2 regions of the Paraburkholderia sp. BR13439 genome follow, and region 1 is predicted to be linked to the other one. Evidence: riboswitches for the same ligand, from Rfam matches in the RefSeq annotation. Region 1 holds a riboswitch; the other holds the start of a gene.
The links. A riboswitch is a leader RNA that binds a small molecule or an ion and turns the genes downstream of it on or off. The one in region 1 is predicted to bind cobalamin.
Positions count from the first base shown of each region.

Region 2: another riboswitch for cobalamin. It lies ahead of AB3X96_RS14165 (TonB-dependent receptor); the one in region 1 lies ahead of cobA (uroporphyrinogen-III C-methyltransferase).

Region 1 covers NZ_JBFPKN010000012.1:3,996-18,876, forward strand. The annotation lists gene cobN (cobaltochelatase subunit CobN) at 1-2,995, opposite strand, end outside; gene cobW (cobalamin biosynthesis protein CobW) at 3,009-4,100, opposite strand; cobalamin riboswitch at 4,303-4,581, opposite strand; cobalamin riboswitch at 4,662-4,930, shown strand; partial or broken gene cobA (uroporphyrinogen-III C-methyltransferase) at 5,174-5,899, shown strand; gene AB3X96_RS22945 (cobalamin biosynthesis protein) at 5,963-6,397, shown strand; gene cobO (cob(I)yrinic acid a,c-diamide adenosyltransferase) at 6,394-6,996, shown strand; gene AB3X96_RS22955 (cobyrinate a,c-diamide synthase) at 7,000-8,352, shown strand; gene bluB (5,6-dimethylbenzimidazole synthase) at 8,336-8,995, shown strand; gene AB3X96_RS22965 (DUF4136 domain-containing protein) at 9,034-9,648, opposite strand; gene AB3X96_RS22970 (CHASE2 domain-containing protein) at 9,691-12,177, opposite strand; gene AB3X96_RS22975 (FecR domain-containing protein) at 12,244-13,695, opposite strand; gene AB3X96_RS22980 (response regulator transcription factor) at 13,692-14,432, opposite strand.
Region 2 covers NZ_JBFPKN010000006.1:110,512-125,392, reverse strand. The annotation lists gene cobC (alpha-ribazole phosphatase) at 1-361, opposite strand, end outside; gene AB3X96_RS14185 (adenosylcobinamide-GDP ribazoletransferase) at 346-1,122, opposite strand; gene cobT (nicotinate-nucleotide--dimethylbenzimidazole phosphoribosyltransferase) at 1,196-2,257, opposite strand; gene AB3X96_RS14175 (ABC transporter ATP-binding protein) at 2,293-3,147, opposite strand; gene AB3X96_RS14170 (FecCD family ABC transporter permease) at 3,144-4,157, opposite strand; gene AB3X96_RS14165 (TonB-dependent receptor) at 4,248-6,179, opposite strand; cobalamin riboswitch at 6,271-6,535, opposite strand; gene AB3X96_RS14160 (ATPase) at 6,756-7,115, shown strand; gene AB3X96_RS14155 (cell division protein ZapA) at 7,112-7,426, shown strand; RNA gene ssrS (6S RNA) at 7,505-7,686, shown strand; gene AB3X96_RS14145 (EVE domain-containing protein) at 7,826-8,284, shown strand; gene AB3X96_RS14140 (SIMPL domain-containing protein) at 8,542-9,264, shown strand; gene lgt (prolipoprotein diacylglyceryl transferase) at 9,367-10,272, opposite strand; gene AB3X96_RS14130 (LysR family transcriptional regulator) at 10,331-11,317, opposite strand; gene ilvD (dihydroxy-acid dehydratase) at 11,476-13,149, shown strand; gene AB3X96_RS14120 (c-type cytochrome) at 13,297-13,635, shown strand; gene AB3X96_RS14115 (DUF2486 family protein) at 13,660-14,466, opposite strand; gene AB3X96_RS14110 (DNA polymerase III subunit chi) at 14,552-14,881, opposite strand, start outside.

The DNA of each region.
Region 1 (14,881 bases):
CGTCGAGTTCGGCAACCGCCTGCACGGCCGCATCGAACAGATGCATCACGTTCGCGAACGCATCGCGAAAGAAACCGGATACGCGCAACGTGACGTCGATACGCGGCCGGTCGAACGCTTCGATCGGCATGATCTCGAAGTCCGTCACGCGATGACTGCCCGGCGCCCACTTCGGCCGCACGCCGAGCAGCGCGAGCGCCTGGGCGATATCGTCGCCGCCGGTGCGCATCGTCGCAGTGCCCCAGACCGACAGGCCGATCGCGCGCGGATAATCGCCATGCTCCTGCAGATGCCGCTCGATCAGTTGCTGCGCCGATTTCAGGCCGAGTGCCCACGCGGCTTGGGTCGGCACCGCGCGCGTGTCGACCGAATAGAAGTTGCGGCCGGTGGGCAATACGTCGGGCCGACCGCGCGAAGGCGAGCCGCTCGGACCTGGCGGCACGAAACGCCCTTCGAGGCCGCGCTTGAGCTGCGTCATTTCCTGCGGACCGCAGGCGTCGAGGCGCGGCAGCACGTCCTCGCGCAGGCGCGCGATCACCTGTGCCGCTTGCGGCAGATCTTCGTCGCCTGCTGGGACGGCCCGCGAACGATCCGCGTCATCGCAATCGACACCGCAGACGCCGCGCAACAGCTCGCCCGCAAGCAACTCGAGGCGCTCGCGGGTATCGCCGCAATGTCGCCACGGTGCGTCGCTGACCCGCTGCAAAACTTCGGGACGCGGGCCGTCCCATGCGGCGGCCCAATCCACCCTCAATGGATCGAACAGATGATCGATGCGCAGATCGCGCGCCAGCGCGTCGACGAGCCCTGCCTTGCCGCCGTGTCCATCGCCGATGGGAAAGCGCCCGAGCGCGAGCAGCGTATCGCGCCGCTGCACGCCGCGCGGCGACTGCCCGAACGTATGCAGGCCATCGCGAATCTGCGCTTCCTTCAGCTCGCACAGCCACGCATCGACGCGCGTGAGCAGCGCGTCTTCATCGTCCTGTCCGTTCGGCGCCGCGAGACTCAGTTCTTCGTGCAGCCGATGCTCGACGATCGTCATCAGAATCGTGCGACGCAAGAGCTTTGCGCGACGCGAATCGACCATCAATGCTTCGTAGTATTCGTCGACCTGCCGCTCGAGGTCTTGCAGCGGCCCATAGCTTTCAGCGCGCGTAAGCGGCGGCATCAGATGATCGATGATCACCGCCTGCGCGCGCCGCTTCGCCTGGCTGCCCTCGCCCGGATCATTGACGATGAACGGATACAGATGCGGCATCGGCCCGAGAATCAGATCGGGCCAGCACGCATCGCTCAACGCGACGCTTTTGCCCGGCAGCCATTCCAGGTTGCCGTGCTTGCCGACGTGCACGACCGCGTCGATGCCGAACTGGTGGCGCAGCCAGAAGTAGAACGCGAGGTACGCATGCGGCGGTACGAGCTCGGCATCGTGATAGCTCGCATAGTCGCCTTGCTCGCGCGAACGCGAAGGCTGAATGCCGACGAACACCTGGCCGCAGCGCCAGCCAGCGATCATGAAGCGGCCGCGCCGCAGCGTCGGGTCCTGGTCGGGCTTGCCCCAGCGCGCGTTCAACGTGTCTCGCACGTTCGCCGGCAACGCGTCGAAATGCGCGAGATAGTCGTCGAGTGCGAGGCTTTGCAGGGCCGGACGCAGATCGCGGACGACCGGATCGTTGGTCACGCCCTCGGTCAGCCTGTTCAACAACGCGTCGCCGTCGTCGGGCAATTCGCCGACACGATAGCCCTCATCGCGCAGCATCGACAGAATGCCGACCACCGATGCCGGCGTATCGAGCCCCACGCCATTGCCGATGCGCCCTTCGCTCATCGGATAGTTCGCGAGAATCAACGCGACTTTCTTGTCGGCGTTATCGAGCGAACGCAGACGGCACCAGCACCGGCTCAGCTCGGCGAGAAAGCGCACCCGTTCGAGGTCGGGCTGATAACGAACCACGTCGACCTGCGTATGCGCACAACGATACGCGAGCCCCTTGAAGCTGATCGCGCGCGTGATGATGCGCCCGTCCACCTCGGGCAGCGCGACGTGCATCGCGATGTCGCGCGAATTGAGGCCGTGGTTGTCTTTCAGCCAATCGTCGCGATTGCCGCCGCTCAGGATCACCTGGAACACCGGCGCCTCGCCGGCGAGTGCGAGCGGCTCGGGGTCGTCGATCGCGGACGCGGCGAACGCGGTGGTGTTCAGCACCAGCGCGACGCCATGTTGCGCGCACAGCGACTGCACGACATCGCGGCTCATCGCATCCTTCAACGACGTGATCGCGAGAGGCAGCGGATTGAGCCCTTGCGCTTCGAGCGCATCGATCAGCGCATCGAACACCGCGGTATTGGCGGCCTGCAGATGCGCCTTGTAGAACAGGATCGCGACAACCGGCGCGTCCTCCCGCCAACGCGCCTGCCAGTCGGCAACGGTAGGCGTATCGCGCTCGGGGTGATACAGCGACGCGGCCGGCAATGCGCGCGGCGGCTCGGGTTCGCGCCCCCAACCGAGCGCGCGGTACGCGATGCAGCGCAAAAACGCCTCGGCGTTCTGCGGACCGCCCTCGCGCAGATAGCGCCACAACTGCTGACACAACTCGGCGCTCGCGGTGCTGCGCGCGAGCAGGTTCGGGTCCTCCTGCAGATCGCCGGAAAACATCGCGAGCGTTTGCTGTTTGCGCTGCGCGAGCGCGACGACCTGCTCGATGCCGTACGGCCAATACGCTTCGCCGCCGAGATGATCGACGACGACCACGCGCGCATGCTGCAACACGTCGTCGAGATAGAAATCGACCGAGGCCGGCTGACGCAGATACGTGACGTTCGCGAGCCGCAGGCTCGGGAAGCCCTCATCGAGACGCGGCACCACGCTCGCGAGCAGCGACAGCGTGGTATCGGCGGAACTGAGCACGACGATATCGGCGGGCTGCTGATCGATGCGGATCACGCCCTGCGTATCGTCGACGAAACCGCCCGGCGTCGTGCGCAGCAAATGCATGCTTGTGCGCCCGTTATGCCGTCGCGTTCGACGTCGCGCCGAGCGCCGCGTCGAACGCCTGTTGCAGCGCGGGTTGATCGAGGTCTTCGCCGATGAGGACGAAGCGGCTCAGGGCGTCGTCGCCGTTTTCGCCCGCCTGCCAGCGCCGGTCGAAGTAGCTGTCGAAGCGCCGGCCCACGCCCTGGATCACGAGGCGCATCGCCGCGCCCGGCAGTGCCGCGAAGCCTTTGACACGGTAAATCGTGTGGTTTTCGACCAGCGTCTGCAACGCGGCGAGCGCCGCGTCGCGCGACGGCACCGATGCCTGCACGACGACCGAATCGAATTCGTCGTGGTGATGATCGGGGTCGTCGGCGGAACCGTGGTGGTCGTGACGCAGATGGATCGTCTGTTCCGACGCCGCTTCGAGCCCCAGCAGCGTATGCAGGTCGAGCTGCCCCCGCTGCGCGCGCACGATCTTCACCTGCGGCGGAATCTCCGCGCGGATCGCGGCCTCCACTTCGTGCTGCCGCGCGTCGTCGATCAGATCGGTCTTGTTCAGAATCACCAGATCGGCAGCCGACAACTGGTCTTCGAACAGCTCGTGCAGCGGCGACTCGTGATCGAGATTCGGATCGGCCTTGCGCTGCGCATCGACGGCGACGGGGTTATCGGCGAACTGCCCGCTTGCGGCGGCCGGGCCATCCACCACCGTCACCACCGCGTCGACCGTGAAGCCGTTGCGGATCTGCGGCCAGTTGAACGCCTGCACGAGCGGCTTCGGCAACGCGAGCCCCGAGGTTTCGATCAGCACGTGATCGAGTTCGTCGCGCCGCTCCGCGAGCTTTTCCATCACCGGGAAAAACTCTTCCTGCACGGTGCAGCACAGACAACCGTTCGCGAGTTCATACAATTGCCCTTCGGTCTCGACGCCGTTTTCATCGCAACCGATGCCGCAGCCCTTGAGGATTTCGCCGTCGATGCCGAGTTCGCCGAACTCGTTGACGATCACCGCGATGCGCTTGCCGCCCGCATGCTGAAGAATGTGCCGCAGCAACGTAGTTTTGCCACTGCCGAGAAAGCCGGTGACGATCGTGACGGGAATCTTGCGCAATTGAGTTTGCATCGTGAGGTCCATCCCTTTGCGTTGCATCGGTCTGCCGCAAGTTCCGCGCATCGGTCGGCATCGGCTGGCGAATGGAGCGAATGAAGCACGCGCAACAGTACCAGCGATCACCAGAAACGGGGACGAACGACGGCATTGCCGCGACAACGGAAATACAGAAAGCGGAACTGAGGTCATGAACGCGCCGCCGCATCCCCGCGGCGGTCGTTCTGCTTCTTCGGGCCGGTATCCGGGCTGGCGAAAGCGCCGCTTCCCCTTCCCGGACGAGTGGTTTCTCGTCCAGTGGTGATATGTCGACGCGACCTTGCGCGAGGACATCGAAGCCGGCACCGCGGCGCCCGGCTATCAAGCCGGAACCGCTTTTCGCTTACCGTTGCGGGGACAGCACAGGTTAGCCGCTCTAGCGCAGATGGCTCCCTGTTTCCCGTTTAACTGCATGCGCACGAACGCGCACGCGAGCACCCAAAGTGCGTGCGAGTGTAGGCCCCCGGGCATGCGCAGTCAAGGAACGCAGGGCGTCGGAAAGCGCCGCCGAGGCTTATCTGGCAAGGCGTCATGTGCTATCGTATGCGCGCGTTTGGTGCCCGCACATGCGCTCGCATGTGCAGTTAAACGGGAAACAGGCAGCGCGTCGCGCGTTCAACCTGTGCTGTCCCCGCAACGGTAAGCGACCTGCGGCGCGCGATTCGATTCGCCTTCGATTCCGCTGTGCCGCGCATGCGTTTTTTGATGCCACTGTCCCCGCGAATCCGCAGATTCGCAACCGGCACGGGAAGGCGAAGCGCGTGAGGCCGCCAGCCCGGATACCGGCCAGACGTGGAGGCGGCGCCGCATGCATCCGTGCATCAGGTTGCGCCGCCGGCCGCCGGAATCCGCGGGGAACGGATGTGAAGGCGTAGAAACGTGGCATCGCGCGTGTCGTGGCGTTCTCACTGAAGAATCCGCCGCGAACCGCACGAGTGGCCGCGCCCCGATTCGCTGTACCGCATGACATCCATATTCACCGCCGCGTGCACCGTCGCGCGCCGCTTCTCTCCCCCAATCTCCGCATGGCAGGCGCCATGCACGCCGCGATGACGCGCGCCTGGCTGATCGGCGCCGGTCCCGGCGACGTCGAACTGATGACGCTGAAGGCCACCCGTGCGCTCGCGCAGGCCGATGTCGTGCTGGTCGACGATCTGGTCAATCCCGACGTACTGCAGTTCGCACCCGCCAACGCGCAAGTCGTGTACGTCGGCAAACGCGGCGGCCATCCGTCGACTCCGCAAGCGGACATCGTCGCGCAAATGCTCGGGCATCTGCGCGCGGGACGCAGCGTGGCGCGGCTCAAAGGCGGCGATCCGTTCGTGTTCGGCCGCGGCGGCGAAGAATTGCAGGCGCTGCAGGCGGCCGGTATCGAAGTCGACGTGATCAACGGCATCACGGCCGGCATCGCCGCGCCCGCGACGCTCGGCATCGCGGTCACGCATCGCGATTACGCGCAGGGCGTCGTGTTCGTCACCGGCCACGGCGCCGACGGTGGCGAGCCGGACTGGGCCGCACTCGCCGCGACGCGCATGACGCTCGTGATCTATATGGGCATGCGGCGGCTCGGCGAAATCGTCGGCGCGTTGCTCGCGGCCGGCATGTCCGCCGATACGCCCTGCGCGGCGATCGAATCGGCGACGCGGCCGGAGCAGCGTCACGTGCTCGCGCCGCTGCGCGAATTTGCCGAGGCGGTCGTGCGCGCGGGGCTCGGCTCGCCGGCGATCGTCGTGATCGGCGGCGTGGCCTCGTTCGCGCTTGCGCGTGATGCGGCCAAACGCGACGGCCGAGTCGCTCACGAACAAGCTGCGAGCGCGATTAAAACGCTGAGCGTCGGCATAGGTTGCCGCTTGCACAGCGATGCGGCTGACATCGAAGCCGCCGTGCGCGCAGCACTCGGTTCGAATGCCTTCGAGCAGATCCACACCATTGCGACGATCGACGCAAAAGCCAACGAAGCAGGTCTGCTCGAATTCTGTTCGCGCCATCAACTACCGCTGCGACTGTTCAGCCGCGAGCAGATCGCCGCCGCACCGGTCGCGTCGCCGTCGGCGGCCGCGCGCGCGCATCTTGGTGTCGACGGTGTGTGCGAACCGTGTGCGCTACTGGCGGCAGCAGCGTCGGTCTGCGCGACAATCACGCAAAACGCACGTCTGGTCGTACGCAAGACCACGCACGCCGGCATTACCGTCGCGATTGCGGCGGCGAGCGACAGCGCACCCGGCGACGTAGCGCCCTTCCATCCCGCCCCTCAAGATCAGGACCTCCGATGAAAACCGACCCCGAATCGCATCAACGCATGACCGAGCGGCGCCGCGAAGGCCACGAAAAGAAGCAGGCCAGCGCGACCGTCGAAAAAGGCCTGCTGATCGTCAACACCGGCACCGGCAAGGGCAAGAGCACGGCCGCGTTCGGCATGGCCGTGCGGGTGCTCGGCCACGGCATGCGGCTGGGTGTCGTGCAGTTCATCAAGGGCGCGCTGCATACGTCGGAGCGCGATTTCCTCGGCGCGATCGCGCAATGCGATTTCGTCACGATGGGCGACGGCTATACGTGGAACACGCAGAACCGCGAAGCCGACATGGCGACCGCGCGCAAGGGCTGGAACGAAGCGCGGCGGATGATCGAAAGCGGCGACTACCAGATGGTGATCCTCGACGAGCTGAACACCGTGCTGAAGTACGAGTACCTGCCGCTCGACGAAGTGCTCGCGGTGATCAACGCGCGCGCGCCGATGCTGCACGTCGTCGTGACCGGGCGCCATGCGCCCGACGCGCTGATCGAAGCCGCCGACCTCGTCACCGAAATGCGCGCGATCAAGCATCCGTATCGCGAGCAGGGTGTGAAGGCGCAGCGCGGCGTGGAGTTCTGAGCGATGTCCGTGCCCCCCAACGGGACTTGCTTCGCGGCGCCCCCCAAGGGGACTCGCTCCGCAGCGTGCCCCGCGCTGTTCATCAGCGCGCCCGCCTCGGGACAAGGCAAGACCACGATCACCGCGGGTCTCGCGCGCTATCACCGGCGGCTCGGACGCCGAGTGCGCGTGTTCAAGACCGGGCCGGATTTTCTCGACCCGATGATCCTCGCGCGCGCGAGCGGCGCGCCGGTGCTGTCGCTCGATCTATGGATGGTCGGCGAAAGCGCGTGCCGCAACCTGCTCGCGCAGGCGGCACAAGAAGCCGATCTGATCCTGATCGAAGGCGTGATGGGCCTGTTCGACGGCACGCCGAGCAGCGCCGATCTGGCGACCACGTTCGGCGTGCCGGTGCTTGCGGTGATTTCCGCGCAGGCAATGGCGCAGACCTTCGGCGCGCTCGCGTTCGGTCTTGCGCGCTTCAGACCGCAACTGCCGTTTCATGGCGTGCTCGCGAATCGCGTCGGTTCGGCCCGGCACGCGCAGATGCTGCAGGAAGCGCTGCCGCCCGAACTGCGCCGGTGCGGCCACATCGCCGCGAGCGACGAGATCACGCTGCCCGACCGGCACCTCGGCCTGCATCAGGCCGATGAGATCGACGATCTCGAAGCGCGCCTCGAACACGCGGCGGATACGCTCGCGTCGACCGCGCTCGCCGAACTGCCGCCGCCGGTCGATTTCGGCACACCGTCGCCCGAGGTGCTGCCGCGTCTGCTCGAAGGCACGCACATCGCGATCGCGCGCGACGCCGCGTTCTCGTTCATCTACCCCGCCAACGTCGCGCTGCTCGAAGCCCTCGGCGCACGGCTCAGCTATTTCTCGCCGCTCGCCGACGAAACGTTGCCCGCCGACGCGCATGCGCTCTATCTGCCGGGCGGCTATCCCGAACTGCATATGGCGACGCTCGCGGGCAACATGAGCAGCGCGGCATCGATCCGCGCACACGTCGTGGCGGACAAACCGGTGGTCGCCGAATGCGGCGGCATGCTCTACCTGCTCGACACCCTGACCGACGCGCAAGGCACGAGCACGCGGATGCTCGGCCTGCTGCCCGGTCACGCGACGATGCAAACGCGCTTCACGTCGCTCGGCATGCAGCAGATCGACGGCATCCACGGCACGCTGACCGGCCACACGTTCCACTACTCGAAGCTCGCGACACCGCTCGAGCCGCAGCGCTTCGCCACCCGCGCGCGCAGCGACACCCCCGGCGAAGCGGTGTTCCGCGTGGGCCCGATTGTGGCAACCTATATGCACGCTTACTGGCCCTCCAACCCGGCTTTCACGGCCGCCCTCTTTCATGGCGAAGCCTTTTGACGACTCCGAGCGCGATGCGGTCTATCGCGCGATTTACGAACGCCGCGACATGCGCCACTTCGTGCCCGATCCGGTCGATCCGGCGGTGCTAAGGCGTCTGCTCGACGCGGCGCATCACGCGCCGAGCGTCGGCTACATGCAGCCGTGGCGCATCGTGCGCATCACCGATGCGGCGCTGCGCACGGGCTTGCGCGACATCGTCGAGCGCGAACGGCTCGCTACCGCCGACGCGCTCGGCAAGCGCCGCGACGAATTCATGAAGCTGAAGGTCGAAGGCATGCGCGACTGCGCGGAGCTGCTGGTGATCGCGTTGATGGACGGGCGCGAGCGGCACGTGTTCGGCCGTCGCACGCTGCCGGAGATGGACCTCGCTTCGGTCGCGTGCGCGATCCAGAACATGTGGCTCGCCGCGCGCGCGGAAGGACTCGGGCTTGGGTGGGTGTCGCTGTTCGATGTCGACGCGGTGCACCGGCTGCTGGCGATGCCGGAAGGCGCGCGGCCGGTCGCGATTCTGTGTCTCGGCCACGTCGATGCGTTCTACAGCGAGCCGATGCTCGAAACGGAGCGCTGGGCGAGCCGTCTGCCGCTAGCCGATTGTGTGTTCGAAAACCGCTGGCCACGCGGCGAACCGGTGCAGGAATAACCGACACGCACGGCTCCGGCGACTCGAAGCTGCGTCGTTTAGCGCTGCAGCGGCTCCATCGACTCGACGTTCGGCGCACCGCTCGCCTTGTCGATACTGAGCTTCACGCGCCAGTCGGCCGGCGCGTCGTACGGCAGCTTCGCAAGCGCGGTTTTCACGAGCAGCGGCAGCGCATGCAGCGGGTCCGCGTCGCGATCGCTATACACCGCGCTGACCTTGTACCGCTCGGTGCCGCTCGCATAGTCGAAAAAGCGCAGCGTCAGCGCGTGCTGATACTTGCTCCCGAAAAGCAGCGCGCCTGGACCGTCGCTGCCCGCGCCGCAATCGGCGGGCGCGCAATCCCCACCGCCAATGCCGATCGACGCCGGCCGCGTGCTATACGCGATCGACAGCAGATAATGCGCGGGCTTGCCCGCCGTATCGAGGAAGCCGTGTTTCGCCAACTCGTCGCGCAGCAGCTTTTCGACTTGCGGATGGTCGGCGCTGTCGTCCTGTGACTGCGTGCGCGCGAGCGAATAGGTCTGCTCGCCTTGCAGCGCAACGGCGGGGTCGGCGCAGTTAGCGCAGACGGTGTGCACGTCGGCGCCGAGGCCCGCGCAAGCGGTGAGGCTCGCCGCGGCCAGCGCGGCACAGAGGTGAGCGATCTTCGCCATTTTCTGCCTTCTCTCTATTCCATCGAATCCATCACGAGCGCATCAGGCGCGCGGTGCGCTCGTTTCATCGAGCGGCGCGTCGTCGAGCGCGGGCAGCCAGATCGTAAAGGCCGTCCCCTCGCCGGGCGCGCTGACGACTTCGACGCTGCCCCCGTGGCGCGTAACGACGGTTTTGATGAACGCCATGCCGAGTCCCGCGCCGCCCACTTCCGGCCGCTGCGCCTCGTGAAAACGGCGAAAGCGCTCGAATAGCCCCGCCTGCTGCTCCTTCGGGATGCCATAGCCCTGGTCGCGAATCGTGCACGCCACGCGTGCCGCCCCACTGCCCTCGCGCCTCGCCGCCGGCTGGCTCGCGAAGCTGCACACGATGCGCGTGTCGGGCGGACTGTACTTGACCGCGTTGTTCAGAATATTGACGAGCGCGCGTGTCATCAGTGAGCGGTCGGCGCAAATCCAGGGATCGTCGTTGCTGTCGTCGCCGGTTTCGGTATGCAGCGTGATGCGCTTCGCGTGCGCCTGCGGCCAGACCTCGTCGCTCGCATCGATGACGAGTTCGGTCAGGCTCAGCGGCTCGAGCACATAGGCCTGCGATTCGGCGCGCGCCAGTTGCACGAAGTCGTCGGCGAGCGTGAGCGCGCGTTGCGCGTAGCGTTCGATGCGCTCGAGCACGCCGCGCGCGAGCGCCGGCTCGGTCCGCGCCCGCTCGATCTCGACCAGCGCAATGATCGACGCTTGCGGCGAGCGCATGTCGTGCGACAGCAGCCGCAGCGCGTCCTCGCGCTGACGCTCGGCCGCATGCAGCGCCGATACGTCGACCAGACCGGCGATCCAGCCGGTCGTCTCGCCCTGCGCGTTGGTGCAGGTCGCATAGCGCAGCAGATGGTCGCGCTCGTTCGTGTCGCGCACCTCGACACCCTGCGCCATCAGCGCCGCGAACTCGACGCGTGTCGGATCGAGCGGCGCCGGCCAGTGCGCGTGTGCGTGCACGTTGCGCTGGTTGTCCGAGGCCGCGCCGGTATCGATCGTCTTCACGAGCGTGAGCCCGCCGAGCACGTTATGCATCGGCTGGCCCTCGGGCATCGGCGCGCCGAGCCGCGCGAAATGCGCTTTCGCCGCGTGATTCGCGATCAGCACGACGCCACCCACATCGCTGACGAGAATCGGCTCCGGCATGCTGTCGAGGCTGTCCCACACGAAGCGCTTCATGTCCTGCACCCGTTGCGCGGCCTCAGCCATCAGCGCCATGTGCTGCGCGAGCACGTCGCCGCCGAACTCGCGGCGGCGCCTCGGCGTTTCGGGCAGCAGATGCGGCTCGTCGGCGAGACGTTGCAGCTCGCCGCGTAGATACGCCATCGTCATTTCGAGGCGTCGCCAGTTCCAGATCGGGTAGACGATCGCGACGCCGAGGATCGCCGGCACCGGCGACATCCACAGCCTGCCGCCGTACAGCAGCAGCGCGCTGCCGGCCACGGCGAGCAGCACCAGCGCGCCGGTCAGCATCAGCGAGCGGCGCGGCGACAGCACGAGGAAGCCGCCGAGCAACGCGGCGAGCGGCGCGAGTGCCGCCGCGAACACGATCCACAGCGTGACCGGCTGGATCTCGCGGCCGGTCAGCAGCGTGTCGAGCACGCTCGCGTGGATGTAGACGCCTGGCAGCGGACCCAGCTCGCCCGACACAGGCGTCGCGAAGCGGTCGTACAGACCCGACGCCGTCACGCCGATGACGACGATGCGCCCGCGCAACTGATCGGCCGGCACCTTGCCGGCGAGCACGTCGGCGAAACTGAAGCTCGCGTAGTTCGCGGCATTCGGGCCGAACGGTATCAGGAAGCGGTCTTCGCGGCCGTCGTCGCTGCCGCGCGCCGGCTCGTTCGAGCGACGCGGCGGCAGCCCGTTGCGCAGATGCAGCTTGCCGTGTTCGACCGCGTCGGCGACGAGCACCGTCAGTTGCGGCCAGCGCGAGTGCTCGTCGCCCTGGAAGCGCGCGACGCTGCGCACGATGCCGTCGCTGTCCACTTCGAAATTGATGTGACCGAGCCCGGCGGATGCCTGCGCGAGCGGCGTGATGGGTTCATCGACGGTGCGCTCGCCGCTCGCATCGGGCGGCGTCAGCAGCACGGGCAGATAGGTCGGGCTCAGCGCGATGGCGTGGGCGAGCCGGGCGTCGTCGACGTTGGGCTCGGTGAACAGCACGTCGTAGATCACCGCGGCAGGTTTGGCCGCGGCCAGCCGATCGAGCAGCCGCGCATGCACGCTGCGTGGCCACGGCCAGCGGCCGAGCGCGTCGATGGTCGCATTGTCGATCTCGACGACGACGATGTCCGACAGCAGCGGCTGCTCGCGCAGCTTCAGAAACTGGTCGTACACCAGCAGATCGATGCCGGCGCCGACGCGCCCGAACGAAGTCAGCAGGATCACCGCGAGGCCGAGGCAGCCAACGCTGAGCCACTCGATCAGAAAGCGCCGGCCGGCCCGCCGTCCGAGACGGGCGCGCGGATCGAGGCTCAGTCGCGTAGAAGTGGCGGGCAAGGGACGATGTAGTCGGGAACCAGAGGACGGACCGGCCAGCAGGCCGGCTCCGAGAATCTACCAGCGTCAGCGCGCCAGCGTAAAGGAGCGGACCGGGCTGCTCTTTTCGTAGAAGCGACCGTTGTCGAACTGCTCGGCGACGATCGTCCAGTAGTAGACGCCTGGCGGCAGATCGCTGATCACGAGCTCGCCGCCCGCGAGATCGGTGCGATCGATCACGGGATGGCTTAGATCAGCCGTCTTCGCGAGCACGAAGCGAAAACGCGTCGGCACGTTGCTGCGGCTGACGAACCAGCGGAACTCGTAGTCGTGGCTGCCCGCGCGCTGCGCGGCCGAAGCGTCCAGCCCGAGTTGGCGGCGCTCGAACGCATACACGCTCGGCAGGCCGTCGAGGCCGTTGCTATCGGTCGACGCAACACGCACGAAGTACGTGCCGTCGGGCAGATCGCCGAAGTCGGCGTGCGGCACGCTCACGCGTAGATCGCGCACCAGGTCGAGCTGATCGGCATCGTGCGAAATCTGCAGCCGATAGCCGAGCGCGTGCTCGGCCCGGTTGACGTCGAACGCGACGGTTTTGCCGTCCTGCACGCGCGCCGGCCGCGCGAGCGAAGGTGCCGGCAACAGTTGGAGCGGACTGCCGACCGCTTCGCCCGAGTGCGTGACGTTGCCGAAGCTTGCCTTGACCAGTTGGTCGGACGCCTGCAGCGGCCTGCCCGGCGCCGGCGCGGCGCTCTGGCCGTGCTGCGTGGCCGGATCGACGCCGACCGCGCCATCGAGCACGGCCACCGCGGTGGTCTGCGTGTCGCCGTTGTAATCGACGCGGAAGCGCGTACCGCGCACCCCGGCGACCACCGAAGGCGACCGGATCTGGAAGCGATCGTCGCGTCGCGTCGCACGCGTGACCTGGCTTTCGACCTCGCCCGAACGCAACTGGAAGATGCGATCTGCCGCGCCGGTCAGCGTGACGTGCCGCAGCCTCTCAATATTGAGTTCGCCGTTTTGCGCGACCGTCACATACGACCCGTCGGGCAGTTCGAGCGTCGCGAACCCGTTCGCGCCGGTGCGCAAGTGATCGCCTTCGGCAAGCGTTTCACCGCTCTTCAACGGCAGATAAGGGCTCGCGTCGAACGCGTGCTCGACCGGACCGCTGGTCGCGACCACGCGCGCCGTGTCCCGATCCTGGCGCAGCCTTTGGAACGGCAAACGCAGCACGATGCCGGCCGGCATGCGGCGCGGCGCGGGCACGTGATTGAGCCTGCTCAACAGCGCCCAGTCGGACGGGTCGGCCATGTAGCGGCCGGCGATGTCGTACAGCGTGTCGCCTTCGTGCGTGGTGTACGAAGCGTAGACCGGCAACGCCTTCGCACCGGCCTTGCCGCGCGCGGGCTGCGCGTGCGCGAGCGCGCTCCAACCGGTCGCGCCCGTTGCGATCAGACAGGCCGCGGCAAGCCACGCGGCGGCGCGGCGGCCGGAGATAGCGCCGCTGCCCGACGCCGCCACACCCACGCAGACCGTCACGCCTTCCCCGCTTCTTCAGTGGGTTCGTCGTCGGCGGTAGGTGGTGTTGCGGCTTCGATCCGCTCGAGGCGGTAGCCATAGCCGTAGATGGGTGTGAGCCGATAACCCTGCTCCGGGCGCAGACCGAGCTTGCTGCGCAACATCGACACGTGGGTGTCCATCGTGCGCGACGGGATGTCGGTGGCCTGCTTCCAGATCACGTCGAGAATGTGTGCGCGCGACAGCGGCCGGCTCATATGCTGAAACAGCAGCAGCGCGAGTTCGAACTCTTTCTGCGTGACGGAGACCGGCGTGCCGCGCACGACGACGTGCTTGGCGCTCAGGTCGAACTCGAAGTCACCGAACACTTCCCTGGTCGCCGGCGGCTTCAGGTAATAGGCACGCCGCAGCAGCGAGCCGACCCTGGCGAGCAGCACCGCGCCCGACACGGGCTTGACGAGATAGTCGTCGGCACCGATATTCAGAATCGAAGTGATGTCGGATTCGCGGCCGCGGCTCGTCATGAACAGCACCGGCAGACGCTCGGACAGGCTCTCGCGCACCCACCGAAGCACCTCTTCACCGGACATGTCCGGAACGTTCCAGTCGAGCACGAGCAGGTCGAACGTCTGGCGACGCAACTGGCGCACGAGTTCGCGCCCTGCGCCATACGCATGACAGACGTGTCCAGCGGCGGATAGCGTTTGACACACAAGGTCGGCCTGAGCCGAATCATCATCGAGGACAGCAATTCTCATAACACCCCACAACGTAACAGCACCTTTCGCGGCTGACGGCCGGCGCACCGGCTGACGACCGGGATGACGACATAGCGCCGCCGATCCGGCTTTCCATTAAATTCCGGCTGCTACTTTCTGACTAATGGTCCCTCGCCGTACCCCGCCATGACGCTGGTTTCACGAAGCTGAAATCAGCGCATAAATGTCATTTCCATAGCGATTTATGCAGGGCAGATCATGATAGTCGAAAACCCTCTTTCATCCCGCTTACCTGGTACCGGCAATCCGTGGCGAAAAACCCTAATTGAAAAACGATTGCCGTATTTCTTAGGTTCCTCCAGTCTGCCAGCAGTGCGAGGCACCCGGACGGACGTCACAATGCGGACCGCAGATCCTTGCTGGAGCGGCTTTTCGGCGATGCCGCTTATCCGCTTTAAGATTCCTTTCAGATACTCTTATTTAACAAT
Region 2 (14,881 bases), on a different contig from region 1:
CGACGCTCTCGCCGCCATGCGCGCGCGCATGCTCGAAATTGGCGGCCCAGTCGTCGAGCTGGGCGCGATCGATCGTATCCCAGCGCTGCGCTTCCCATTCGCCGAAGTCCATCTCCTTCAGACGCTCGTCGTGGCTGACCACGCAGCCGAAGTCGTTGGCGATCTCATTCGCGAGCGCGGCGCAGCGCGTGAGCGGACTCGTGATCAGCACGCGCGGCGCCGGCACCTGCAAGCTCGCGAGCTTGACCGCCAACGCATTGGACGTGACCTCGGCGCTTTCCGCCAACGCGACATCACTATGGCCGTAACAAACCCCCGCCTCGAGCGCGACAGCGGGATGTCGAATCAGGACGATATCCATGCAAGCCCCACCAGATAGATGCTCAATTCGAAGATCTGCTGCGCGAAGCCGAGACAGTCGCCGGTATAGCCGCCGATGCGTCTGACGAAATAACGGCCCATCGCGAAGCGCAGCGCCAACAGCACGACACACGTGAGCGCGGCGAAACGCCAGTCGGGCGCGCCGGGGCCGTTCGGCCACAGCAGCCACGGCAGCCCGAACAGCGCGGCGCACAGCAGCGCCAGCCCGCTCAGACGCTGCGCGACCGGCTTGGCTTTGCCCGCGGCGCGCACATAGTCGAGCGTGGCCAGATAACTGATCGCGCACGCGCGGCTCGCGCCATGCGCCGCAACCATCAGACTTGCGGCGGAAAGCGGTGGCAACGCGGCGAGCGTTTGCCACTTGATCGCCAACGCGATCACGAGCGCGATGGCACCGAAAGCACCGATGCGCGAGTCGTGCATGATGCGCAACGCATCGTCTCGCGTATAGGCGCCACCGAACGCATCGACGCAATCGGCTAGACCGTCCTCGTGGAACGCGCCCGTCACGAGCAGCGACGCGGCCATCGACAGCAGCACCGCGACGCCCGCCGGAAACACGCGCAGCGCGGCCAGATAGACGAGCGCGCTGAAGCCGCCGACCAGCACGCCGACGAGCGCAAAATAGCGCGCCGCCGCGTTCAGATAATGCGGCTCGTAGCCGACCCAGCGCGGCACCGGCACGCGCGTGAAGTAACCGAGCGCCGTGAAGAAATAGCGCAGTTCGGCGAGCGGGTTCATGGACGTCTCGAGCGCATGTTCGCTGCGACGCGGGCCGAGCTTCGCGTTGCCGCGAAGCGTGGGTTCGAGCGCGTCACGGTTCGCGATCCGCGACGCCCGCGGAATCGAAGCTGGCCATCTCGTTGACGAAAGCCGCCGCCGCGCGCAGCAGCGGCACCGCGAGCGCGGCGCCCGTGCCCTCGCCGAGCCGCATGTCGAGCGACAGCAGCGGCTGCGCGCCGAAATGATCGAGCATGCGCCGATGGCCGGCCTCGTTCGACGCATGCGCGAACACGCAGTAGTCGCGCACGTCGGGCGACAGCGCATCGGCGACCAGCAGCGCGGACGTCGCGATGAAACCATCCACGAGGATCGTCATGCGCGCCTCGGCGGCCGCCATAAATGCGCCCGTCATCATCGCGATTTCGAAGCCGCCGAAGGTCGCGAGCACGTCGATCGGCGCGCTGGCGTCGGGATGACGCGCGAGCGCCGCCGCGAGCACGTTGCGCTTCTTCGCGAGCCCGGCATTGTCGAGACCGGTGCCACGGCCGACGCAGTCGTCGATCGGCACGCCGCACAGACGGCTCATCAGACACGCGGCCGCCGACGTGTTCGCGATGCCCATCTCGCCGAAGCCGATCACGTTCGTGCCGAGCGCCGCGTGATGACGCACGCGCGCGGCGCCTGCCTGCATCGCGGCGAGCGTTTCGGCGTGCGTCATCGCGGCTTCGTGCGCGAAGTTGCGCGTGCCGGGCCCGACCGGAATATCGACGAGTCCGTCGGTGGACGGCAGCGGCGTCGCGATGCCCGCGTTGACCACTTCGAGTTCGAGACCGGCGACGCGGCTGAGCGCATTGATCGCCGCGCCGCCCGCGATGAAGTTCGCGACCATCTGCGCGGTCACCGCTTGCGGATACGGGCTCACGCCTTCGGCGGCGATACCGTGATCGCCCGCGAACACGATCATCGCGGGACGCTGCACGCTGGGACGCGTACTGCGCTGGATCAGGCCCATCTGGCGCGCGAGCGTTTCGAGCCGGCCGAGGCTGCCGGGCGGTTTGGTGCGCGTATCGATGATCCGTTGCAGCTCGGCGCGCAGCGTCTGATCGAGCGGCGCGACTTCGGGTAAACCGGCCGGGAGTGGGATGCGAGTCATAGTTGTGATCGAGAAAAGGTATAGGGGATAAATAGTCATCCTGACTGTTCGTCATGACCGGTAGGCGATTCATGACGCGCGCGCGGCGCGGGAATCAGCGCCTCGTGCTCGCCATCGCGAATCAGAATCAGCGGATAGCCGAACGCGCGGCTCGTCAACGCGGGCGTCAGCACGTCGCGCACCGGGCCCGCATACGCGCCGCCCGCGCCGTCGAGCAGCAACGCGTGCGTCGCGAAGCGGCGCGCGAGGTTCAGGTCGTGGCAGGAGAACAGCACACTGCGCGGTATGCTGCGTCCCGGCTCGCGCGTCCATGCAACGAGCGCTTCGAGGCAGTCGATCTGGTGATGCAGGTCGAGATGCGACAACGGTTCGTCGAGCAGCAACAGCGGCGCGTCCTGGCACAGCACTGCCGCGAGCGCGACGCGCTGACGCTCGCCACCCGATAGCGACAGCACGTCGCGCGCCGCAAAGCCCGCAAGGCCGAGCGATTCGAGCGCCGCCTGTGCAGCCGCGCGATCTTCATCGCGCTCCCAGCCCCAACCGCCCAGATGCGGGAAGCGATTCAGCAGCACGATGTCGAGCACGCTGGCATTGAACGCATCGGCCGCGCTTTGCGGCATCAGCGCGCGGCGCCGTGCGAGCGGCAGCGGCTGCCAGTCGGCCACGCGCACGCCATCGAGTTCGACATGGCCCGCCGCCGGACGCAACAGGCCCGCCAGCGTCGACAGCAAGGTGGTCTTGCCCGCGCCGTTCGGCCCGGCGATACACCAGACTTCGCCCGCATTGAAGGTGTGCGTGAACGCGTCGAGCAAGGTGCGCGCGCCGGCGCGCAGTGTCAGGCGCTGCGTGCTCAGCATCGAAGAGGTGGGGCTGGGTTCGGCTTGCATCATCGGCGGCGTTTGAGCAGCATCCACAGGAACACCGGCACGCCGACCAGCGACGTGATCACGCCGACCGGCAATTGCGCGGGCGCAATCACGGTCCGCGCGATCAGATCCGCGCCCATCACCGCGACACCGCCGCCGAGTGCAGCCGCCGGCAGCAGCATGCGCTGGTCGTTGCCGAACGCGAGCCGCAGCATATGCGGCGCGACGAGACCGACGAAGCCGATCGTGCCCGCGGTCGTCACCGCCGCTGCCGCCGCCAGCGACGCGACCAGGTACACGCGCAAACGCAGCGGCATCACCGCGACGCCGAGCGCTTGCGCGGCTGCGTCGCCGCGCAGCAGCACGTTCAGACGCGGCGCGGCTGGCACGATCGCGAGCAACACGAGCGCGAGCGCGATCAGCGCGGTCCACGGCAGCGCGCCGCCATTGAGGTCGCCGGTCAGCCAGAACAGCATGCCGCGCAGACGGCTATCGGGCGCGAGATTGAGCAGCAGCGTGATCATCGCGCCCCACCCGGCCGCGATCACCGCGCCGGTCAGCAGCAAACGCGGCGACGTGTCCTGCGGCTCGCCGCGCCACAGTTCGCGACGCGCGAGTCCGAGCACCAGCAGGATCGACACGAACGCACCCGCGAACGCGCTCGCATCGACGATCCACCATGCGCCGCCCGCGATCATCGCGACCAGCGCGAAGCTGGCCGCGCCGCCCGACACGCCGAGCACGTACGGCTCGGCCAGCGGATTGCGCAGCAGCACCTGAAGCAGCGCGCCGGCGAGCGCGAGCAACGCGCCGCACGCGAAGCCCGCGAGCGCGCGCGGCAATCGCAACGTGCGCACGATTTCGCCGGCGAGATCGTCGCTGCCCGTGGCGCCGAACGTGTGCGTTGGCACGAGCGCCGCAAGCACGCGCGACGGCGCGAGCGGCACGCTGCCGAGCACCAGCGACGCGCCGAGCAGCGCGACGGCGGCGAGCGCGAGTCCGAGCCAGATCGCGGCCGCGCGTTTCGCGTTCATCGGGCGCGGCGTTGCCATCGCGGCGGACAGCGAACCGGACGCGCGACTCCTCCGCGTGCCCTCACGCATGCGGCCAACCCGGCGCGCGCGTCACTGCTGCTGCCAGCCGAGCGTGACATACGCACCGCGTCGCGGCGAGTTATACGAGTAGGCCGTCTCATAGTCCTTGTTGAACAGATTGTCGATTTGCGCGCTGACGTACCACGCCTTCGTGATGTTGTAGCGCGCCGATAGATTCACGATGCCATAACCACCGAGGTTACCGGTGCTGTCTGGACGCGGGCCGCTGACGATCCACTCGCCGCCAACCCGCCATCCACCGATGCTGCGATTCGCCGCGAACGACCCGAAGCGTCGCGCGCGTCGCACGAGGTCGGTACCGCTGTCGAGATCGACCGGGTTCTGCAGCGTCAATGTCGCGCGTACGTCGGTCTTGCCGACATGACCGCTCCACGATCCTTCGAGTCCCTGCACCTTCGCATGGCCGACGTTCTCCGCGAGATAGATGCCGGGGATCGTCTGCACGTAGTCGATCAGATTCGTATAGCGCGTCTGGAATGCGTTCAGACGCATCACGCCGAGCGCGTCGGTCGCGTACTGCAAACCGGCTTCGACCGAGTGACTGCGCTCGGGCTGGATCGACGGGTTGCCGCTGATCGGATAGTACAGATCGTCGAAGCTCGGCGCGCGGAACGCATCGGAATAGCTTGCGGTTACCTTCCAGTGCGACGTGATGTCGAAACCGTAGCCGAGATAGTAACTGTTCGCTCCGCCGAAATCGGAGTACTGGTCGCGGCGTACGTTGGCCTGAATCTGGTTGCGGCCGAAGCGTGCGCTGTAGCCGGCGAAGACCGAATCGACGTGACGGTCGGGCGCGGCGAACGTGTCGGAGTCGAGAGTCTGGTCGAGATGCTCGTAGCCGAATTGCAGCTTCTGGTTCGCGGCGAGCGCGAAATCGTTCTGCCACGTGTACTGGCGATTGTCGGTATCGAAGCGGTCGTTGTAGATGCCATTGGTGTTCGATACGCTGCGGTCGTCGCCCTCGGCGAGCGTGAAGTGGGTGGTCCACCACTCGGTCAGCTTGCCGTTCGCAAACACCGACACCTGACGCACCTTGCTATAGAGGTTGTTCAGATCGGTTGGCACGCCGTACGCATTGTCGTAGCTGTTGTTGTTGTTCGACTGGAAGTAGCTGACGCCCGCATCCCACTTGTCTGTGAACTTGTGGCGCAGCGACGCGCTGATGCTCTCGTTCAGATTGCCGTTCGCGTTCGGATTCGCGGCCGGCGCCTCGAGCGGATCGAGCGACGAAAAGCCGTCGCTCTTCGTGCGAGCGAGCGAGATGTTGAAGGTCGTGCGGCCGTCCTGATCGAGCGCGCCGTTCACACCGGCCGTTTGCGTCTGCGTGTGGTAGCTGCCGTAGCCGAGCGAAAAATTGAAGCGCGGCGGATGATCGCCGCCGTCTTTCGTGAACACCTGCACGACACCGCCGATCGCGCCCGAGCCGTACAACGCCGACACGTTGCCGTTCACGACTTCGACGTGATCGACCTGGTCGAGCGGAATCTGTGCGAGCTGAGCGGAGCCGAGACTCACCGAATCGACGCGCACGCCGTCGATCAGCAGCAGCGATTGCGTCGACGACGCGCCGCGCAGAAAGAGGCTCGTGGTCGAACCGGGGCCACCCGTGCGCGAGATTTGCGCGCCGGGCGCGAGTCGCAGCAGGCCGGGCAGATCGGTCGCAGTCGTGTCGGCGATGTCCTGCTGATCGAACTGCGTGGTCTGCGGGATCGCGTCGCGCAACGCTTGCGCTCCGCGTTGTGCGGTCACGACGATCGGCGAGAGCACGTTGCCCGATGCATCGGCGGAAGCGGGATTGGCCGCATCGGCAACGTTTGGGGCGTTCGCGGTGCTTGCATCCGCAGCGGACGATGAAGGCACAGGCTCGGCGCTTTGCGCATGCGCGACGAGCGGCAGGCTCGCGAACGCGAGCAGCGTCGCGTGGGCGATGGGGGACAACATGGGATGACATTCCTGTGGATAGCGTGCGCGGCCTGCTTCCCCGCAGGCCGACGCGTCACGAGGCGTCCCCCATGTTTAACGTTTTCGCGGGGGGACGTCCCTCTTTTCTGGCCGGTATCCGGGCTACGACACATCGATCCCGCCTTCCCACGCGTGACGCGCAGTGGCACACTCGCAGATTGAACTTCCAACCGTGCGACAAGGACCGACCTGCATGAGCACATCACATGCGGTCGTTTACCGTTGCGGGGGCAGCGCAGGTTCGCGCAGCCGGTTTGGCACCGCGCGCGCCCTGCTTCCCGTTTAACTGCGCGCGCCGAAAAGCGCGCGCGGGCACCAGAGTGCGGGAAGTGTAGGAGCGGCTTCGCGGGGCGTCAAGAAAGGCCAACCGGAGCGCGATCCGTTCTGTCGAATGCAGGTTATTGTCCGATGGATTGCCGGTCTTTTATCTTATGGTCGACGACACGACTCGCAACGAACCTGCACGAAGCGATGCTGTTACGTCTCGAAACGAGACAATTGTCGGAACCTGTAATATTCCGCGCTAAAATGCGATGTCTTTAGAGGACGCAGCACATGCTCACCGAACTCGAATCACTCTCCCAGAACATCGGCAAGCTGATTGCGATCAGCCAGCGCCACAACGAAGCGCGGATCGCGCTCGAAGAGCAGCTCGCGCAAACACGTGCCGAAGTACAAGCCACGCACGCAGAACTCGCGCAATTGCGTGCCGAGCGCGATGCACTGCAAGCGGAACGCGACGCGCTGTCCGCCAAGATCGACGACGCTCAGGTGCGCCTGAATGCGATTCTCGAAAAATTGCCGCGCGCACGCGCAAGCAGCGAACCGGATAACCAGCTCGATCTGCTCGAGTCCGCCCAGCCCGAACACGAGGAAGCGGAAGGCGACGTGAGCCGACACGGAGAAAGCGCATGACCACCAAGCAGATCGAAGTATCGATTCTCGAAGTACCCTACCGTCTCGCCTGTTCGCCTGAAACGGAAGGCGCGCTGCTCGAGGCGGTCGCGCGCGTCGACGCCGAGATGAAGAAAATCCGCAGCGGCAGCAACGTGCGCGGCACCGATCGCATCGCGGTGATGGCGGCGCTGTCGCTGGCATCGGAACTGCTTAAGCTGCAAAGCAGTGTGCGACACGGAGAAGCATTTCCTGCTGAAGAAATCCGGCGTACAATGCAGCAAATGAACGAACAACTAGGTACTGTGATTGAGCAGTACAGCATGCAGTAAGCAGTAGTTGACTCAATAGCGGGCCGGTTTCGAACCGGTCACTTGTTCAACGGTTTGTGTTGTAGCTTCATCGGTTTAGCTTCCCTGCCTGGTTCGCCAAGGTCATATATTCCTTGAACCAATGCCATGTGCACGGTTGCGGAAATTTGTAGCACGGGTGTGCGCGTCACTCTGTCTGATGTACCCGAAGTGTTGCTAACTGCGACCAATTCTGAACCCTCGGTTCAGGATGCCGGCCTAGCGGCTAAGGCGGGGACCTTATCTGGAACGGCATCGGACTTCGGTTCGATGCCGTTTTTCTTTGGTCGTCGTTTTTTCTTTTGTGTACCTGTTTCAGGGGCTTTCCCGCGTGCGCCTGTTGTTGGCGCCTCGTTCAATCTCACACGCTCACTCCGATTCATGCGCTACTGGCTGATGAAGTCCGAACCGGACGAAGCAAGCATCGACGACCTCGCCAACGCACCGCATCGCACCTTGCCGTGGACCGGCGTGCGCAATTATCAGGCGCGCAACTTCATGCGCGACGTGATGCAGGTCGGCGACGGCGTTCTCTTCTATCATTCGAGCTGTCCGGAACCCGGCATCGCGGGCATCGCGGAAGTCTCGTCGACCGCGTATCCGGACCCGACGCAGTTCGATAAAAAGAGTCCATACTACGACGCGAAATCGTCGCCGGAAACGCCGCGCTGGATGCTCGTCGACGTCGTGTTCAAGAAGAAAATCCCGCTGATTCCGCTGGCCGCGCTGCGCGAGCATGCCGAATTGCAGGACATGCGCGTGCTCGCCAAAGGCAACCGTCTGTCGATCACACCGGTGACCGACGCCGAATGGCGCTTCATCACTAAACAGCTGGTTTAAGGGCAAATGCGCGACGCGGCACGTGTCGTGATCGCGTCCGGGGCCATCATTTCCGATGCGGCGGCGAAGTACTAATTGGGGAACCAAGCGCCACTAAAACGCGCCTAATCGCTCGACGAAAGCGCGAGGTCGAACCAACCGTTCGACGGCATCCCGATCCATTCGCCAGCGCATCCGTCAAACCGCGCGCCACCATCGCGTCATCACGCGGCGCACGCGTCGAACGTGCACAACCTGTTCAAACAAGGATTCCAGCCATGACGACAAAATCCGCACGGGCCCTCGCACTCGCGCTCGCCTTTGGCGCGCCAGTGGCGCTCGCGCTGAACCCGGCGCCCGCTCGCGCACAAACCATGATGCCGCAGCCCTCGGGCGTGCTGTCGCTGAACGCGCAGGCGAGCGCGGAAGTCCCGCAGGACGAAATCGAAATCACGCTGTTTTACGAGCAGGAAGCGAGCGAGCCGTCGGCGTTGACGTCGACGCTGAATCAACGTGCCGACGCGGCATTGCAGAAGGCGCGCGGCGTGGCCGGCGTAACCGCGCGCTCGGGTGCGTTCTCGATCTTCCCGTCGACGGACCGCGACGGACGCATCTCGGCGTGGCGCGGCCGCACGGAGGTCGTGCTCGAGTCGCACGACTTCGCCGCGGCATCGAAGCTCGCCGGACAGATGGCATCGTTCATGCAGGTGGGCAACGTGCGCTTCTCGCTGTCGCCCGAAGCGCAGCGCGCCGCCGAACAGCGGCTCAGCGGCGAGGCGATCAAATCGTTTCGCGAGCAGGCCGCGGCATCGTCGCAGGCGTTCGGCTTTAGCGGCTATTCGATCCGCGAGGTCAACGTGAATCACAGCGGCGTGATGCCGCGTCCGGTGATGATGAGCGCACGCGCGATGGGCGCCGACGCGAAGAGCGCGCCGATGCCGCTCGAAGGCGGCACCTCGACGGTGACGGTCAACGTGTCGGGGTCGGTGCAGATGAAGTGACGCGCACGCGCGAACGCCAGCGCATCAAAGAGAAACGCCACGGCATCCATCGAAGCCGTGGCGTTTTTTCATGCAGCGTTCGCTACGCTGGCCGGGCGCGGCTCAGTTCGCGCCAACCGCCTGCGCCGGCTCGCGCCGCCCACGGCGATACGCCCACACCATCAGGCCGATGCCCGCGAGGATCATTGGCAGCGACAGCCATTGACCCATCGACAGCCCCATTGCGAGCAGGCCGAGGAAATCGTCCGGCTCGCGCGCGAATTCGACCGTGAAGCGCGCGAGGCCGTAGCCGATCAGGAACATCGCGGAAATCGCGCCGAGCGGCTTCGGCTTGCGCGAGAAGAAAATCAGCACGAAAAACAGCGCCACGCCTTCGAGCGCGATCTCGTACAGCTCCGACGGATGCCGCGGCAGCATGTGATATTGCGCAAACACTTCGTTCAGATGCCATTGCGCGGCCAATTGCGGATGCGCGGCGAGCCAGCTGGCGTCGTCGGGCGCGGCGCCGGGGAACAGCATCGCCCACGGCGCGGCCGGATCGGTCACGCGGCCCCACAGCTCGCCGTTGATGAAGTTGCCGAGCCGCCCCGCCGCGAGGCCCGTGGGCACCATCGGCGCGACGAAGTCGGTGACCTGCAGCCACGAGCGCTTGCGCTGATACGCGAACAGCATCATCGCAATGGTGACGCCGAGAAAGCCGCCGTGAAACGACATACCGCCTTCCCACACCTTGAAGATGTCGAGCGGATGCGCGAAATAGAAGCTGGCCTTGTAGAACAGCACATAGCCGAGCCGGCCGCCGAGGATCGTGCCCAGCACGCCGAAGAACAGCATGTCGTCGATGTCCTTTGCGGTCCAGCCTTGCGCGGCGACGTACGGCAGCCGCAGCCGCAGCCGGGCGACCACGATCGCCGCGACGAACGCGACGAGGTACATCAAGCCATACCAGCGCACGGCGAGCGGCCCCAGATGGATGGCGACAGGGTCGAAATTCGGGTGAATGAGCATCGTGTAGTTATGGGCAGTTCAGGTTCGAAAGCAGTTTTACAGGGATCAGAAGCGGGATCTAGACACGCGACGCCACGCTCGCCGCATGCGCGCGCACGATGTCGATGAAGCCCGCCAGCACCGGGCTGACCTCGTCGGTACGCCAGACGAGCCCCGTTTCGATCGCGGGCACCGACTCGGACAACGGCCGGTACACGACGCCCGTGCGCCGCAGGTTACGCAACGATTGCGGCACCAGTGCGACGCCCATGCCGGCCGACACGAGACTCACGATGGTCTGCATCTGGATCGCCTCCTGGCCGATCCGCGGCGCGAGGCCCGCGACGCCGTAGCAATCCATAATGATGTCATAAAAGCCTGGCGCGAGACGTCTCGGGAAGATCACGAGCGGCGCGTCGCCGAGATCGCGCAAGCTGACGGGCGTGTCGAGCCATTCGGCGGCGGGGTCTTCATTTGGCTTGCCCTTGCCGTTTTTGTTCACGCTGCCTTGCAAGCCTCGCGCCATCTCCGTCGACATCGCGATCACGAGCGGCTCGCGCGCGATCGGCAGCCACGACAGCTGCGATGCATGCCGCGACGGCAGCGGCGCGATCACCAGACCCGCGTCGATACGCCCGGCCACCAGTTCCTCGACCTGCACGTCGCTGGTCGCCTCGGTCAGCTCCAGCCGCACGCGCGGATGCCGCGCGCCGAAATCGCGCAGCAGCAGCGGCAGCAGGCCGTAATCCGCGGTCGATACGAACGCGAGCGACAGCACGCCCGCCTCGCCGCGCGCGAGGCTCTGCGCAAGCGGCCTTAAACCTTCCGCCGCCGCGAGCAGCCGCTGCACCTCCGGCAGCAGATCGGCGCCGACCGCGGTCAGCTCCACCGAGCGCTTGGTGCGCGCGAACAGCTCGACGCCGAGCGTCTCTTCGAGCGCGCGGATCGCCTGCGACAGCGGCGGCTGCGTCATCGACAAACGCGCGGCCGCGCGCCCGAAGTGCTTTTCCTCGGCGACGGTGACGAAATAGCGCAACTGGCGCAGATCAGGAATCGTCGGCAGCATGATTAATATATTTTACGACCTGAAGAGCCGCGAATAATACATGCGACGCCGGCCACACAAAACCGCCTGTTCGCGCGGTCTGGCGGAACTACACTGAACGGATGCGCTCGCGGGCGCCGCGTGCGCACTAATCAGAACAGCCAGACATGGAGCTCCCCATGGCCTACAACCGTCGTTCGAAGAACATCACGCAAGGCATCGCGCGTTCCCCGAATCGCTCGATGTACTACGCGCTCGGGTACCAGAAGGAGGATTTCGACAAACCGATGATCGGCGTCGCCAACGGCCACTCGACGATCACGCCATGCAACGCCGGCCTGCAGCGTCTCGCTGACGCGGCCGTGACCGCGATCAAGCGCGCCGACGCGAATCCGCAGACCTTCGGCACGCCGACGATCTCGGACGGCATGTCGATGGGCACCGAGGGCATGAAGTACTCGCTGGTGTCGCGCGAGGTGATCGCCGACTGCATCGAGACCTGCGTGCAGGGCCAATGGATGGACGGCGTGGTCGTGATCGGCGGCTGCGACAAGAACATGCCGGGCGGCATGATCGGCCTCGCGCGCATGAACGTGCCGGGCATCTACGTGTATGGCGGCACGATCCGGCCGGGCAACTGGAAAGGCACCGATCTGACGATCGTGTCGTCGTTCGAGGCGGTCGGCGAATTCACGGCGGGCCGCATGTCGCAGGAGGATTTCGAGGGCATCGAGAAGAACGCGTGTCCGTCGACCGGTTCGTGCGGCGGCATGTACACGGCCAATACGATGAGCTCGTCGTTCGAGGCGCTCGGCATGTCGCTACTGTATTCGTCGACGATGGCGAATCCCGACCAGGAGAAGGTCGATTCGGCCGCCGAATCGGCGCGCGTGCTCGTCGAAGCGGTGAAAAAGGATCTGAAGCCGCGCGACATCATCACGAAGCAGTCGATCGAAAACGCGGTTGCCCTGATCATGGCGACCGGCGGCTCGACCAACGCGGTGCTGCACTATCTGGCGATCGCGCACGCGGCCGAGGTCGAATGGACGATCGAGGACTTCGAGCGCATGCGCAAGAAAGTGCCGGTGATCTGCAACCTGAAACCGTCGGGCCAGTATGTCGCCACCGATCTGCACAAGGCGGGCGGCATACCGCAGGTGCTGAAGATCCTGCTCGACGCCGGGCTTCTGCACGGCGATTGCATGACGATCACCGGCAAAACGCTCGCCGAGGAGCTGAAGGACGTACCCAGCAAACCGCGCAGCGATCAGCAGGTGATCTTCCCCATCGACCACGCGCTGTACGCCGAAGGCCATCTCGCGATCCTGAAGGGCAATCTCGCCGAAGACGGCGCGGTCGCCAAGATCACCGGACTGAAAAACCCGGTCATCACGGGTCCGGCGCGCGTATTCGACGACGAGCAGAGCGCGCTCGAAGCGATCCTCGCCGACAGGATCGTCGCTGGCGATGTCGTCGTGCTGCGCTATCTGGGCCCGAAGGGCGGCCCCGGCATGCCGGAAATGCTTGCGCCGACCTCGGCGATCATCGGCAAGGGGCTCGGCGAATCGGTTGGACTCATCACCGACGGCCGCTTCTCGGGCGGCACGTGGGGCATGGTGGTCGGGCACGTCGCGCCGGAGGCGTTCGTCGGCGGCACGATCGCGCTCGTGCAGGAAGGCGATTCGATCACGATCGACGCGCACCGGCTGCTGCTGCAACTGAACATCGACGATGCCGAGCTGCAGCGCCGCCGCGCCGCATGGCAGGCGCCGAAACCGCGTTATACACGCGGCGTCATGGCGAAGTATTTCGCGCTCGCGCTGCCGGCGAATCGGGGGGCGGTGACGGGTTAATTGCTACGGGGCGGCGCGCCCCGCTCCGCTGGACGAACCCGCCGCCACGCTACGCAAAAACGCCAAGGGCGCACGAAAATCCGTGCGCCCCTTTGCTCTTATAATGCGTGCACCACGAGCCGGGCATCTGCACTGGCGGAGACCATAATGAAATCGATGTCGTACGCAGCCGTAGCAGCTTCTGTTGCGCTCGCCGCCGCATTGAGCGCCACGAGTCCCGCAGCCCGTGCCGAAGCAGCCGGCCTCGCGCTCGCCCAGCAGAAGAACTGCATGAGTTGCCACTCGGTCAACCGCCCGTTCATGGGGCCGGCGCTGCACGACGTCGCTATCCGGTATGCGGGTCGCGACGACGCCACGGCCTATCTGAAGCACAAGATCCTCGATGGCAGCACCGGCGTATGGGGAACCATGCCGATGCCCGCGAACACGCAACTGACGCCCGATCAGGCGGCCACGCTGGCGGCCTGGGTGCTGACGCTCAAATAACGGACCTCTCGTGTCGCCGCGGCGTCAACGCGAGCCCCGCGCGATTTCTTCTTCCACCGCTTCACGTACCCAATCGGTCATCTCGGCTTCGAGCGTCTGTGCGACTTCGCGAGTGATCTGACTGACGAGCAGGCTCGTGTGCTGCTGCACTGCGTCGCGGCAGCGCGCCTCGATGATGCCGCGCCCCTCGCCCGTCAGAAAACGCTGAAAGCGTCCGTGCAAACGTTCGGCGAGCGCGTCGGCGTCGAGTGGGAGCCGAGCGGGAGCGGCTTCGTGCGCGCCCTCATGGTCGAAATCCGGCGGCACGGTCGCGCCGGCTTCGAGCGGTATGAAGGGCTCGGTACGATCGAACACACCGGGCGACACCTCGGCCACGTCCTCATGCAGGCCTTCATGCAGCTCCTCATGCCCATGTCGCGCATGAATGCCGTGATGCGGCCGGGCCTGCTTTCTCGCGTGCGTGTGATCGGCCACCTGCGGCTGATGAAGTTCGGTCTGCGCCGGCTCCGGCGCGAGAACCGGCTCGGGCGAACTCAGTTGCTCGGGTGTGGGCACGGGCTGCGGCGCGAGCACGGGCTGGGGCGCCAGCGTCGGTTCGGCCGGATGCGCGGCCGGATGCGCGGCCGGATGCGCGGCCGGCGGCGCGAACGCGGGCTCGGTGCGCAATCCCGGCTCGCGCGCCGCCGGTTGCGCGGCGGCCGGGGTTGCGGGCTTGGCGCCCTGGGGCGCGGGCGCGGCGCCATCGGCCGACGCCTCGCGCGTTTCGCGCGCGCGGCCCGGCACGATGACCTCGTTCAGGATCGGAATCGAATTGTCGTTGGGATCGGACACGTGCGCTCTCCGTGTTTGAGTCGAAGCCAGGGCAGGCGGTCCGCATGCCGCGCTCCTCGCGGCCATGACGCGAGAGCGGAACGAACTAGCCGCCCTGCTTGTAGTTGTTCAAAGCATAGCCGCGATCGCGATAGAAGCGATAGCGCTCGCGGCCCGCAGCGAGTTCCTCATGTGCGTTACCGACCACTTCGAGCAATCTTTCGAAGCGCGCGAATTGCGCCGGCACCGTTGCGCCAAGATTCAGCAGCACCTGATGATGCGGCACGTCGTCGAGATTCGTGGCCAGCACGACGGGTGTATCGGCGGCAAGCGGCGTGCCCGCCATGCAGTGCGGCACGAAGTCGAGCGGTGAGAAGGTCCACAGCATTTCGTCGAACGCGCGCAGACGCGGGGGCTCGGCCAGCACGACGAGCGG